Regions from separate parts of the Alteromonas macleodii ATCC 27126 genome, predicted to be linked through region 1. Evidence: predicted binding sites of a transcription regulator. Region 1 holds the regulator's gene; the other holds the start of a gene.
The links. Region 1 encodes sigma-54, which starts transcription at its own class of promoters, with help from an activator protein. Its sites were predicted from a motif close to GTTGGCACGNNNNTNGNNT; they were not measured.
Positions count from the first base shown of each region.

Region 2: MASE_RS19010 (OpgD/OpgG family glucan biosynthesis protein) is a predicted target of sigma-54. The motif match lies at 4,449-4,467, and genes of this name have one in related genera.

Region 1 covers NC_018632.1:766,307-773,738, reverse strand. Annotated here, with positions in the region: gene MASE_RS03365 (calcium/sodium antiporter) at 1-397, shown strand, start outside; gene MASE_RS03360 (KpsF/GutQ family sugar-phosphate isomerase) at 400-1,380, shown strand; gene kdsC (3-deoxy-manno-octulosonate-8-phosphatase KdsC) at 1,381-1,929, shown strand; gene lptC (LPS export ABC transporter periplasmic protein LptC) at 1,926-2,504, shown strand; gene lptA (lipopolysaccharide transport periplasmic protein LptA) at 2,473-3,027, shown strand; gene lptB (LPS export ABC transporter ATP-binding protein) at 3,030-3,755, shown strand; gene MASE_RS03335 (RNA polymerase factor sigma-54) at 3,829-5,310, shown strand; gene hpf (ribosome hibernation promoting factor) at 5,341-5,628, shown strand; gene ptsN (PTS IIA-like nitrogen regulatory protein PtsN) at 5,642-6,085, shown strand; gene rapZ (RNase adapter RapZ) at 6,170-7,015, shown strand; gene MASE_RS03315 (HPr family phosphocarrier protein) at 7,015-7,287, shown strand.
Region 2 covers NC_018632.1:4,458,973-4,466,404, reverse strand. Annotated here, with positions in the region: gene MASE_RS19035 (ATP-binding cassette domain-containing protein) at 1-1,415, shown strand, start outside; gene MASE_RS19030 (TIGR02444 family protein) at 1,396-1,905, shown strand; gene MASE_RS19025 (hydrolase) at 1,926-2,960, shown strand; gene MASE_RS19020 (YheU family protein) at 3,009-3,245, shown strand; gene MASE_RS19015 (outer membrane beta-barrel protein) at 3,299-3,853, opposite strand; gene MASE_RS19010 (OpgD/OpgG family glucan biosynthesis protein) at 4,680-6,305, shown strand; gene mdoH (glucans biosynthesis glucosyltransferase MdoH) at 6,286-7,432, shown strand, end outside.

The sequences.
Region 1 (7,432 bases):
TGCTCACTTTTTGGTGAACTCAGCAGTAGAAATTGCCAGATACATGGGCATTTCGGATTTGGTTATCGGACTAACGATTATTGCGTTTGGTACAAGTCTACCTGAACTAGCAGCAAGTGTTGCTGGTGTACTGAAAGGGGAAGACGATTTAGCACTGGGTAATATCATCGGCTCAAATATCTTCAACCTGCTTGCCGTACTTGGCATGCCTGGGTTAATCGCGCCTGGTATCCTGGACCCTGACGTTTACAACCGAGATATGTACGTAATGCTTGGTTTAACATTATTATTGTTCTTGTTCAGCTTCGATTTAATCGGCAAACGTACAATATCAAGAACAAATGGATTCATACTTCTGGCTTGCTTTATCGGCTATCAATTCTGGCTATTCGGATAATCATGAATACACAAACTCAGATGAACTATATCGACTCAGCGAAGCGCGTTATTGAAATTGAAACACAGGCTATTGCTAATCTGGCAGAGCGCTTAAACAATGAATTTATCGCTGCCTGTAATATTCTCTTTGCCTGCAAGGGTAAAGTTGTCGTGAGTGGTATGGGAAAGTCTGGGCATATCGGAAATAAAATTGCCGCTACGCTTGCCAGTACAGGTACTCCTGCATTTTTCATGCACCCTGGTGAAGCCAACCATGGCGACTTGGGCATGCTAAGCAAAGGCGATGTCTTACTCGCCATCTCTAATTCTGGCGAGACTAACGAGCTAGTTAACTTATTGCCCGTAGTTAAGCGCTTAGGCATACAGGTGGTCGCCATGACCAACAGTGCTTCCAGTTCATTGGGGCAACACGCAGATGTCGTACTTGATATCAGCGTTGAAAAAGAAGCGTGTTCGCTAGGTCTTGCTCCTACGTCAAGCACAACCGCCACACTGGTTATGGGTGATGCGCTTGCGGTAGCACTGCTCGACCAAAAAGGTTTCACCTCAGATGACTTTGCGCTTTCGCACCCAGGCGGTAGTTTAGGCAGAAAACTTCTGCTTAAAGTTAGCGATATCATGCTAAGCGGCAGTGATATCCCCCTTGTCCATGCCAGTGCTTCTGTCGCTGACGCACTGCTGGAAATATCTAAAAAGGGATTGGGTATGACAGGCGTGATAGCGGCAGACGGTACGCTGACAGGCGTCTTTACGGATGGCGACCTACGACGAATCCTCGATGCCCGCGTAGACGTACACAGTGCGACAGTAGAAGAAGTAATGACTAAAGGCGGCAAGACTACCACCGCAGGTCAGCTGGCTGTAGAAGCCCTGAATTTGATGGAAACCCATAAAATTAGTGCGTTAATGGTTACTGACGATAAGCGCAAACCTGTTGGGGCTTTTAACATGCATATGCTACTAAAAGCAGGAGTGCTTTAAATGACAACCACCTTGTACACGGAAATAAATGACTCGCTTTTCGCAAAACTAGCCAAGATAAAGTTGCTGGTATGCGACGTTGATGGTGTGTTCTCAGATGGCCGAATTTACTTAGGTAACGACGGTGAAGAACTTAAAGCATTCCATACCCGTGATGGATATGGTGTAAAAGCGCTAGTGAGCAATGGAGTGAATGTCGCGGTTATTACTGGACGTCGCTCTGCCATTGTTGAAAATAGAATGAAGGCACTGAATGTTGCACATATAATTCAAGGCGAAGAGAATAAAGCAGACGCGCTTAGCGACCTGATGAAGCACCTTGAGTTAAACACTGACGAAGTGGCTGCGGTAGGTGATGACATGCCAGATACGGGTATGTACAAGCACGTTGCGGTTAAAATTGCGGTTGCCGATGCCCATCCTTACGTAGCAAAACAAGCAAACTGGATTACGACCCTTCCCGGAGGGTTTGGCGCGGTCCGAGAAATATCGGATACCATTTTGCAGGCCAAAGGGGTAGCAAATGAGATTTTTGGAGCTAGTGTATGAGCCTGTTTGGCTTTAATCGCTTAGGATTAAGTATATCGGCGCTATTTATTCTGGCGATGCTGATGTACATCCCTACGTGGATGGAAGAGCAGCCTGAAACGCAGGGGAATCGTGAAAACGATGCGCTAAAGCCCGCCTACAAAGCAAAAAATCTAACCACTACGCTGTACAATCAAGACGGTGAGTTAAATCACAAAGTATTTGCAGAGTCGATGGAGCATTACGACCAGCTTGGCTTTGTATTGTTTCAGCAACCTAAATACACCCTTTATACAGAAAACGCGTCATCACCATGGGTGGTAACCGCTGATGAAGGTACACTATACAATAACGAGCTAATCCAGCTGGAAAACCAAGTTAATATTGAGAACCAAACTGGCGATGACTTTGTCAGAAGTATATCGACCGAGTACATTCAAATTAATTTAGAAACCAAGCAAATGACATCTGACCAACCCGTTGAAATACTGGGCACCCAATATGTCATTTTAAGTAATGGGTTTAACGCGAATTTACGCACACAAGAATACGAGCTTTTAGATCATGTACAAACCACTTATTCCCCTAGCAACTAGTTTATTGCTTGCCATCGCTAGCGGTGCGGTACACGCCAGTGAAGATGATTTTTCGCAGCCCATAAAAATAGGCTCGAACACCCAGTTTATCGACGGTAAAAATAAAACCGCGTTGTACAAAGACGACGTACTCATAACTCAAGGCTCTTTGGTTATTGAAGCTGACGAAGTGGAAGTAATTGCCACTGACGGTGGTGGTCGTGAAATATTTATTGCTAGAGGAAAGCCTGCAAGCTATTCCCAGCAATTGGAAGACGGCACGCCAGTTTCGGCAAAAGCTAATGAAATACGCTATGAAGTGGTGAACCGAACGATTTCTCTTGCTGGAAACGCAGAGTTGAAACAAGACACCAGTAAAGTACAGGGTGACAACATCACGTTCGATATGATTACCGAGCAATTGCTAGCGACTGGCGGCGCAGGTAAGGATGGTGAGGGTCGAGTGACCACAGTATTCACACCTGAGACCATTCGCAAAACTTCGTCTAAGAAAGACAAAAAAGACAACGAGGGCAATGAATAGCAATGGCAACTTTGAGCGCTAAAAATCTTGCTAAGGCTTACAAGTCAAGACAGGTTGTTCGAGATGTAAGTCTGTCTGTCTCAACGGGTCAAATTGTTGGTCTTCTTGGCCCAAATGGCGCTGGTAAGACCACCACATTCTACATGATTGTTGGTTTAGTGAATCTGGATAAAGGCAAGATTGAAATCGACGACAATGAGCTAACTCATCAGCCCATGCACGAGCGCGCACGCCGCGGAATTGGCTACCTACCGCAGGAAGCCTCTATTTTCAGAAAGCTCACAGTGCATGAAAATATCATGGCCATTTTGCAAACCCGTAAAGATTTAAATTCACAACAGCAAGAAGAAGAAGCTGATGCGCTACTTGATGAATTTAATATTAACCATATACGTAATAGTACGGGGATGAGTTTGTCAGGGGGCGAACGCCGTCGCGTTGAGATTGCCCGCGCTCTGGCAGCAAAACCGCAATTTATTTTGTTAGACGAACCATTTGCTGGTGTTGATCCAATATCAGTTAATGATATAAAGAAGATAATACAACATCTTCGCGATAGGGGTATTGGAATCCTTATCACAGACCATAACGTACGAGAGACATTGGATGTTTGTGAAAAGGCGTACATTGTGAGTCATGGCGAGCTTATTGCGCAAGGAACGGCGGAACAGGTTTTAAGTAATCAAAAAGTAAGGGATGTATACCTAGGCGAACAATTCAGGCTATAGTTAATGTAACCGAATTGCCATTTTTCAGTTTCGCTCTGGTATATTCAATTTAGAGCATTTAAATAAGACGTAGATGAAACCATCTTTACAGCTAAAATTTAGCCAACAACTTACCATGACACCACAGCTTCAGCAGGCCATTAAACTGCTGCAGCTTTCTACACTTGATCTTCAACAAGAGATCCAAGAAGCGCTCGATTCTAATCCGCTATTAGAAGTTGAAGAAGGTAACGACGAGCCGCAACTAGAAAAGAACAATATCGACAACGATGACAGCGGCTCTGAGGCCACTGCTTCTGCATCTAGTGACACACTAGAAGCCGGCGATGCACTTGAGAAAAACGATCTTCCCGATGAGCTGCCAATCGACAGCACATGGGACGAATACTACTCTGCTTCATCTTCGCCAGCTCCGGGTCCATCCAATGACGACGAGCAAATCTTCCAAGGTGAGACTACTGAAGATATTCAAGAGCACCTTCTTTGGCAAATGCGCCTTACCCACTTCTCGGATACCGATCGCGCAATCGCTACAGCAATCATCGACTCTATTGACGAGTCAGGTTATTTAACCGTTACCCTTGATGATATTTTAGAAGCGGTTAACGATGATGATATGGAAGAGCCGATTGAAATGGACGAAATAGAATGTGTGCTTAAGCGCATTCAGATGTTCGACCCTATTGGTTCTGGCTCACGCTCTCCACAAGAATGTTTGATGGTGCAATTGCGCCAGTTTTCAGAAGACACACCGTGGCTTGCTGAAGCAAAGCAACTGATTGAAGAGTACTCTGACTTACTGAGCAGCAAAGACTATCGTACGCTTATGCGTAAAAGCCGATTGAAAGAAGATCAGCTACGCGAGGCAATGCGTTTACTGCAAACCTTGAATCCTCGCCCAGGTAGTGCTTTAGTTACTAAAGAGCCTGAGTACGTTATTCCTGATGTCTCAGTAACCAAGAAAAATGGCCGTTGGGTGGTTGAGCTGAACCCCGACAGTCTGCCTAAGTTAAGCGTAAATCAACAATACGCTGCAATGAGTCGCCGTGCCAAGAATAGTAGCGATTCACAATTCATCCGCTCACACATGCAAGAGGCTAAGTGGTTCATAAAGAGCCTTGAATCTCGTAACGAAACCTTAATGAAGGTTGCAAACTGCATTGTGCAGCAGCAAATGGGCTTTTTTGAGCACGGCCCGGAAATGATGAAACCAATGGTGCTAAATGATGTCGCAGAAATGGTAGATATGCACGAATCCACTATTTCGCGAGTGACAACGCAAAAGTACATGCATACGCCACGTGGAATCTTCGAATTGAAGTATTTCTTCTCAAGCCACGTTGCAACAGAGTCTGGTGGTGAATGTTCATCTACAGCGATTCGTGCATTGATCAAGAAATTAGTGGCCGCTGAAAAGCCTAGCAAGCCGCTAAGTGATAGCAAGATTGCTTCATTGTTGGCCGAACAAGGCATTAAAGTTGCCCGGCGAACAATAGCAAAGTACCGGGAATCGTTGTCGATCCCGCCGTCGAACCAACGCAAAAGCCTTATTTAATCGGGCTTAATAATATAAGGAAGACGAAATATGCAAATCAACCTTACTGGTCATCATGTCGAAATCACCGACTCTTTGCGTAATTATGTCGATACGAAGTTCAGCAAACTTGAACGTCACTTTGATCACATTTCTAATGTGCATGTCATCCTGAACGTTGAAAAATTAAATCAAAAAGCCGAAGCGACCGTTCATTTAAGTGGCGCTGAAGTATTCGCATCCTCAGAAAATACCGACATGTATGCGGCGATTGACAGCATGGTTGATAAACTCGACCGGCAGGTAATCAAGCATAAGGAAAAACTGAAAAAACATTAGTAGTTAATTAAGCATGGATATACAAGCCATCGTAAGTCTGGACCGCACCGAGTGTGCGGTTCAGTGTAATAGTAAAAAGCGAATTCTTGAGATCATCGCTGATATCGCTGCCAAGCAAAACGAGAACATTGATCAGGCAACGATACTCAACAGTTTGATGGCTCGAGAGCGTATGGGTAGTACAGGCATTGGCAATGGTATCGCCCTGCCCCACGGACGCCTGCCGGGCCTTGAGAAAGTGATTGCCATTGTTGTAACCAGCACGCCAGCAATCGACTTTGACGCCCTTGACGAGAAACCCGTAGACATCTTTTTTGCGCTACTCGTTCCCGAGGAACAGACCGAAGGACACCTTCAAACGCTGGCCACCGTGGCTGGTAAACTAAGCGACAAAGAAACGATTAAAGCAATACGTCGCGCAACGACAAGCGACGATATTCTATCTGCATTAAGTTAAACATTAAGCGCCTATTAACCGTTTAGTAGGCGCCTAATTCAACAACGCGTATGTGATAAAACCAGAGTATTAGGGAGAAAGTAGGTGAAGCTGATAATAATCAGTGGTCGTTCGGGGTCTGGTAAGTCTGTCGCACTTCGCGCATTGGAAGATTTAGGTTATTACTGTGTTGATAATATCCCTGTAAACTTACTTCCCACCTTAACCCATACAGTTGTTGACGAGTACGATCAGGTTGCGGTAAGTATCGATGTGAGAAACTTACCTAAAAATCCTGACGATTTGGTAGAAATTCTAGACTACCTGCCTTCTTCGTGGTCGATGACCATTGTTTACATTGACGCGAGCGATGATGTACTGGTTAAGCGTTTTAGCGAAACACGTCGTCTTCACCCTCTCGCCAAGCTTAATAAATCGCTTTCAGAAGCCATTAAAGCCGAGTCAGCCCTACTTGCTCCTATTGCTGAACGCGCAGATTTATATTTAGACACAGATAAGCTTACCATTCACCAACTGGCAGAGTTAATTCGAGAGCGTATCTTGGGTAAGAAAAGCTCACGCCTTGTGCTTGTGTTTGAGTCGTTTGGCTTTAAGCACGGTATTCCTAAAGATGCGGATTACGTTTTTGATGCCCGCTTTTTACCTAACCCCCATTGGGAGCCCGACCTTAAACATCTGACCGGATTAGACGCACCAGTAGAAGTATTTTTGGGGTCGCAGCCTGTAGTGACCAAGTTCATTTGGCAAATTCAGAATTTAATAACGACATGGCTGCCTCATTTAGAGCGCAATAACAGAAGTTACGTAACCGTAGCGATTGGCTGTACTGGTGGCCAACACCGTTCGGTTTATATCGCACAGACCCTGTCGAAAACCTTCAGTGAAATACACCCTGATGTTCAAATTCGTCATAGAGAGCTGAATCAGTAATGACTATTCAAAAAACGCTAACTATCGTCAATAAGTTAGGGTTGCATGCAAGAGCGGCGACCCAACTGGTTAAACTGGCTAATCAATTCGACGCTAAAATCATCTTAAAAAAAGGCGATAAAGAAGCAGACGCAAGCAGTGTATTGGGATTAATGATGCTTGAAAGCCATCAAGGTGAACAGGTAGACGTGATTGTGGACGGCAGTGATGCTGTTGATGCACTTGCAGCTATTGAAGAGCTTATTGAGGGCAGATTTAACGAAGACGAATAGTCTTACTTGCCCAATCCATTGACCAATTAATCAACACTTAGCGCAGTTATCTTAAAATCCTGCGCAAAACCTACGCAATTATCATGACAGACTCATCATAATTGCGATATTCTACGCCCACTTAGGCTCTATGGCCTGCATTGTT
Region 2 (7,432 bases), 960 kb from region 1:
TAGACTTAGACGCCGTTATTTGGCTAGAGAAATGGCTTCAACGCTATGCGGGAACGCTGTTGCTGATTTCTCACGATAAAGCCTTTATCGACAACACGGTTGCGCAAATTATCAGTGTTGAACAACAGAAGCTTATCACCTACACCGGTAACTACTCGTCTTACGAAACCCAGCGCGCTGAACGTATTCGCTTGCAAAACATTGAATATGAAAAGCAGCAGCAAAAAGTAGCGCACCTCAATTCGTTTATTACCCGGTTTAAAGCTAAAGCGAGTAAAGCTAAGCAAGCGCAAAGTCGTATTAAGCAGTTGGAGAAAATGGAAACCTTGTTGCCAGCCCATATGGCAAGCCCATTTAGCTTTTCTTTTGCGCCGCCGTCGGCACTGCCAAACCCGCTTGTGCAAATGGAAAAGATACAGCTGGGTTACGACGACCATATTGTGCTGCAACAGGTGAAACTCAATTTAGTACCTGGCAGCAGAATAGGTCTTCTAGGTCGAAACGGGCAGGGTAAGTCTACGCTAATCAAACTATTGGCGGGTGTGCATGCGCCAAAGCAAGGTATCTTTAATACCGCAAAAGGCTTAAAGATTGGTTACTTTGCTCAGCATCAGTTAGAAACATTAGATGCTAACGCTACTCCGCTTCTTCATTTGCAACGCATTGACGAAAAAGCCACCGAGCAGCGACTTCGCGACTATCTGGGCGGATTTGGATTTAATGGCGATGAAGCGTTAGCGCCCGTGGCACCTATGTCGGGCGGTGAAAAGGCGCGCTTAGTATTGGCGTTAATTGTTTATCAGAAGCCTAACTTATTGCTGCTGGATGAGCCTACCAACCACTTAGATTTGGAAATGCGCCATGCGCTAAATATCGCGCTTCAAGGTTTTGAAGGCGCCATGGTACTGGTCTCGCACGACCGCTTCTTACTCTCCTCGGTATGTGAGGATTTCTATTTGGTAGACAGTGGCGAAGTTGAACCATTTAAAGGCGACTTGGACGACTATCGCGACTGGATTTTAAAACAGCAGGCAGCGGAAAAAGCTAAGGCCAACAGCGACGCCAAAAACGAAGAGCAACAAGAGACTGGCGCGCAGAGTAAGCCGGAACGCAAATTAGATCGTAAAGAAGAAAAACGCCGTGAAGCCGAGTTTAGGCAAAGGGTTGCGCCACTTAAAAAAGCCATTGAAAAACACGAAAAAGCCATGGAAAAATGTGGTGCTGCTTTGGCTGAGGTGGAAGCGTCACTTGCCGATACTTCGCTTTACAGCGAAGACAAAAAGGCGCAGCTTATGGGCCTACTCGACAAGCAAACTCAACTTAAGCAACAGCTTGAGGAAGAAGAGATGGCATGGCTGGATGCCCAAGAGCAAATTGAGTTAAAACGAGAAGAGTATGACAATGCCAACGCCTAATATCGAAAACCGCGCGTTTTGGGAGTATAGCGTTTCTCGCTATACCAAAGGTGATATGGCTCCCCTTGCGCTTTTACTGCAAGACAACCACAAGGTTAATGTAAACGTTCTCTTGCTGATTTGCTGGTGTTTAGAGAATAATGTCATCATTAATTTGCCACAGCTTAAGGCAGTGATTGCGGCATCAAGTGCGACCGAAGAAAAGTTACAGTATCACCGTGCAAGGCGAAAGGCTGCGAGCCCCGAAAAAGGCGGAGACCAAGCAGAATATGACGCACTCAAAGCACAAGAGCTAGAGCTTGAAAGACAGCAGCAGCACGATATTGTTGCGTCGTTCAATGAGCAGCCAGTCACGCATCTGGGGCAAGGGCAATCTGTATCGTCTAACGTATTTAACGCGTCTATCGCAGCGTTTATAAATGCATACGGACTGCGAGACAACAACGAGGCGCGCCAACTAGTGAGCCTAGTGGTTAACCAACTATCGTAAAAACACAATAAGAAAACAAAATGAGTAAATCAGCGCTATCGCATGGAAAGATAATAAAAAGCAGCTTTAAGGTGCCAGGGTGGGCGAAGAACCGTCATGTGCAAACCATATGGCCGCGTTTTATTCAAAAGCGGTTGCCTTTGTCTTACGACATGGAGCGTCTCACATTACCCGATGACGACTTCGTCGATGTGGCGTGGGGGCCAAAACCGCAGGAAACATCGGGTATCGTGGTGATGTTTCATGGTTTAGAAGGCAGCATTAAGTCGCATTACGCGAACGATATGATGGCTCAATTGTCAGTGAATGGTTGGCAGGTGGTGATGATGCACTATCGCGGCTGTAGCGGCGTGCCAAATTTAAAAGCGCGGGCGTATCACAGTGGAGAAACAGAAGACCCCAGCTTTTTCTTAGAGTGGCTTCACGATAAATTTCCACGAATTCCTAAAGTGGCCATCGGCTTTTCCCTTGGCGGCAACATGCTATTGAAACTGTTGGGCGAAAACCCTGCGCAAAAGTGGCTTAAGGCAGCGATTGCCATTTCTTCACCTCTTAAACTTTCTGAATGCGCTAAATCAATTAACCAGGGTTTTTCTCGCGTATATCAAAAGTATTTACTTACTAGCATGAAGGATACGCTGCGTAAGAAAATGGAGTACATCGATTATCGCAAGCTTATACAGCTAACAAAAACTGATGTGGAAGAGATCACCAGCTTTACCCAATTCGACGAGAAGATCACAGCGCCGCTTCACGGCTTTGCAGACGCTCAAGACTACTATGAAAAGTGTAGTGCGTATCACTTTTTAAGCGCGATCCACTGTCCTACACTGGTATTGCATAGCATTGATGACCCCTTTATGAATCACTTAATTGTGCCTAAGGAAGAAGAGCTTGCGCGCAACGTTACCGTGGAGCTAAGTGAACGAGGCGGTCACGTTGGGTTCATGCAAGGTTCTATATTAAATCCTAAAGTATGGCTGCACGAACGGGTGAAGCGTTTTGTAAGTGAAGCCTTACCTGTAAATACTACGTGTCGTTATGTCAGCCGCTAATGTTGATGTCCTAATAATTTACCCAAACGCTTTTTATCAGGAGTGTGAATGATAATCCCCATTGACGCGCTAGAAGCCGATACGCTTTATAGCTTGGCTGAGTCTTTTGTTCTGCGAGAGGGCACGGACTACGGCGCTGAAGAAGTTGCGCTAGATGTGAAAGTGCAGCAAGTGTTAAACAGACTTAAATCGGGTGAGGCGGTGCTGGTCTATTCAGAGCTTCATGAAAGTGTAGATATCAAAAGAAAAGAAGATATTGAGCCAAGCGAAGCTGAAGAACAATAGACACAAAAAAGCCGGGTCGAGCAACCCGGCTACCTACCTGAGGAGAGGAAGGCTTAAAACGCGTAACGTGCAGTTACCTGCATAATGTCTAAATCATCAATGATTCTGTAGTTTGCACCCACAGCCCATTGTGGCGTGATGTAATAGTTAGCGCCTACTCTAAATGTCGCTTCACCATCGTCTACATCGTAGTAGCCAACTTCACCCGCCAGCTCTACCTGCTCTGTGATCATCGAGCGAAGGCCAGCATTAATGCTGTAACCTGTTTCATCGTTTACATCACCGTCGATACGCTCTAAGTTGGCACCAAAATACGCGTCTGTTTTCGCGTTAACAGGTAAACGGTAACCCGCACCTAGTGTCAGCATATCAAAGTCAAAGTTGCCCTCTTCAAAGAAGCTATACTCGCCGTTTAGGTACCAGTTGCTGTTCAATAGGTATTTACCGTTAACGGTTAAACCGTCTGGTTCAAAAGACTCATTGTCGTCAAAGTCCATTTTGGTGTAACCACCTTCTACGTAACGCCAGTCAGGCTTGTCGGCCATAGCTGTAAGAGGAAGTGTTGCCGCAGTTAGTGCTGCTGCAATAAGTGTGAATGATTTACGCATGTGATAACTCCTTAGTATGTTCAGTAACCCACCTTGTTCACCGCAAACGTTTTCGTTGTTTAAACACGTTCTAGGTACTCTATAAAGCTCTAACCTTTTCATAATGGTTCTAGTCTTTACACAATGGCTCTAGACAGTTTGCAAAACGTGTTGCAAGTCAGTGCTTTACGACACACTGCAAAAGGCTACTTGGTTGATGAACACAAAGCCGTACTTGCCTTCATGCCATCTTTATTATTTCCGTTAAGAAATAGTGTCCGATTTATTTATCAACATGATAAATAGCAAAGCGTTTGCCAACTTCGTACTAAATCACTATTTTGATATGTCTTAATTTATCTATGTTACTAATATTTATAGATAAAATGCGTCTGGCTTTTTAGAGGCTACACATTTGAAATGTTCAAAATCAAAGTTTGATGTATTCCTAGTAAAACGTTGGCACACAAAACTGTCTCTAAAAAACAACAGTTATCCTTTTGTCTAACTCATCGGACATTTTTACAAGCCAGTGTTCTCCAATAATCCACAATGTGTGTGTTTGTAAGGCATTGTAAATTATGAAAAATATAAAAAATAACGGCGACTATTTCGTGTTGGAACAGCTTTTGCTCAAGTCTCTGTGTGTTATCCAACATTCACTTTAGCTCTTGGGCAAGGAATTCGGTTTTTCACGATATTAGTGGATAAAGAAAGGAAGAGAGCGCCTTTCTCGCGTGGCTTCAATCAATACCGTTTTTGTAAAAGACGCTTTTCAGTAAGTAAGGCGTGTAACGAGTTGTTGATGGTCATCTGGATAACCATTGTTTTCATAAGGAGAGGACAAATGGCTAAGCCAGTTTCGATTTTCGGTAAAGATTTACAAACGAATGTGCGTCAGCGCAATAAGCTGTCACACCTTCTTTTAGCGATGAGCAGTGTCATCGCATTATTTGCGTTTCATCAAGCCGGTGCAGTTGAGGTTAACAACGATAATCAGCCTCAAAAAGCATCGCCGGTTCTTCAGTCAATTATTGATGCTGCACGCCAGTCAGCGACAGAGAGCTACGAGCAGGACGATCACGGGTTAAACAGCAAGCTTAAAGAAATTGACTACACTACGTATCGTTCAATTCGCTTCAAGCCCGAGCAGAGTCTTTGGCATGACGAGAATGACTACGAACTGCAGTTTTTTCACCCGGGTTTTTTATATGAATACCCCGTCACTATCCACACTATTGGTGAAAGCAATAAGCCTGAACGCCTAGCGTTCAACAGTGACATGTTCAACTACGACGGGTCTGCGTCGGGGTTAGCTGGGCTAACGGACGAAAAGTCAGGCTTTGCTGGATTTCGCGTTCACTACCCTATCAAGAACGAAGAGTACAAAGACGAATTTGCTGTATTTTTGGGGGCATCGTACTTCCGTCTTGTAGGTAAAAATCAAGTGTACGGTATCTCTGCACGAGGTCTTGCGATTGATACGGCGCTAGCCAAAGGCGAAGAGTTCCCCCACTTCACTGAGTTCTGGGTCATAGAACCGAGTGAGGGTAAACCTATTACTGTTTATGCGCGTCTTGAAAGCCCTTCTGTAGCGGGCGCGTACAAATTTGTTATACAGCCTGATATTGATACCAGCGTTAAAGTAGAGAGTTGGTTATTTGCCAGAGATGACGTGAGCAAGCTAGGCATTGCACCATTTACCAGTATGTTCTTGTATGGCGAGAACACAGAAAAGCGTCATGACGACTATCGTCCAGAGGTGCATGATAGTGACGGTGTGCTCATGGTAACTCACGCTGGTGAAGAAATTTGGCGTCCACTGACTAATCCTGCACGCCTTCAAGTCACGTCACTTAGCGACGCAAACCCTAAAGGATTCGGCATGCTTCAACGCGACGGCGAATGGGATAATTACCTCGACGCAGAGGCCAATTACCATATACGCCCAGGGCTATGGGTGACGCCAGAAGCTGGTTTTGAAAAAGGCCGATTAGAAGTCGTCGAAATTCCAACTAAATCCGAAATACACGACAATATCGTGGCTTTTTGGACGCCTGAAAAGCCATTCAATTCGGGCGAATCACTGTATTTCGCTTACGAGCTTAAAACCGTAGAACAAAATCCGTTTGTCAGTGAACTGGCCTCAGTAGTACGTACCCGCCAAGGCAAGGCTGTGTTGCCGGGTGACGAGTTTAAAAACGACAGTCTAAATACGACACGACAGTTCAGCGTGGACTTCAGCGCGCCTTCTGCCATTGCTTTTGATAACGAGTCGATGAAGTTGGTGGTACAGGGTACTAACGGCACGATTTCTCAGCAGCGACTTTACCCCGTTGCTGATGGACAAGAGTGGCGGGCCACCTTCTTTGTTAAGCCGAAAGAAAAGCAGACGGTAGATATGCGCGCTTACATAGAGAAAGACGGTAAACGTGTGAGTGAGGTTTGGAATTATGTCTACCAACCAAAATAATCGCGCTTGCGCAGCGGTATCGGACGAGGCTAAAGCCGTGCCTCAGGTTAAAAGTGATGGCACTGCACGTGCTTCACATTTCATCTTAAAAGGAGAGCATATGCGTTTGTTTATCATGGCAATGCTAGTTATTCCAAGCACGGCACTGGCCGGTTGGAGTTTGTACGAAATCTTTTTACCTAACGGCCTTACCAACCTAGAGATTGCACAGCTGGGGTTGGGGCTAACCCTGTTCGCATGGTTGTGTATGGCGTTTTGGACAGGCATTATCGGTTTCTTTTTACAGCTTTTTAACGTCGACCCGTTGAGCTTGTGCAGAAATCAAACGCCTCCTGATGCTACTACTCCATTAACGCAAAAGCACGCCGTGGTCATGCCGGTTTATAACGAAGATACCCGCCGTATTATGGTGGGGTTTGAAGCTTGTATTCGCGAATTAATGGAAAGTGACAACAGTTCTAAATTCGACTTTTTCATGCTCAGCGACACCCGCGATATGGAAAAAGCGGATGCAGAGCTACGTGCCTTTACCCGTTTGAAAAAGCGTTTAGGTGCCTTCTCTAGTCAAGTGTTTTATCGTCGTCGCGAACAAAACCTGCACAGAAAAGTGGGTAACCTTAAAGAGTTTTGTGAACGCTGGGGTGCAAACTACGAGTCAATGATTGTATTAGATGCCGACAGCGTAATGACTGGAGAGCGCATGCAAGACTTGGCGCGTCGTATTGAGCAAAACCCTGATACGGCGTTAGTGCAGACCATTCCAATGCCGGTACGTCAAAACACCTTCTTTGGTCGTTTTGTGCAGTTTGCTGCTCATCTTTACAGCCCAATGTTGGCGACAGGTCTATCGTTTTGGCAAACAGACAGTGCAAACTATTGGGGGCACAATGCCATTATTCGTATTGCACCATTTATGCAGCACTGCGGGCTACCTACCCTTGAAGGGCGCGCGCCTTTTGGCGGTGAAATTTTAAGTCATGACTTTGTTGAGGCTGCCCTACTGCGCCGTGCTGGCTGGCAGGCCTACTTGCTTACCGACACCACGGGCAGCTATGAAGAAGTGCCAAGTAACATTGTTGACTACGCAATTCGCGACCGTCGTTGGGTGCAGGGCAACATACAGCATT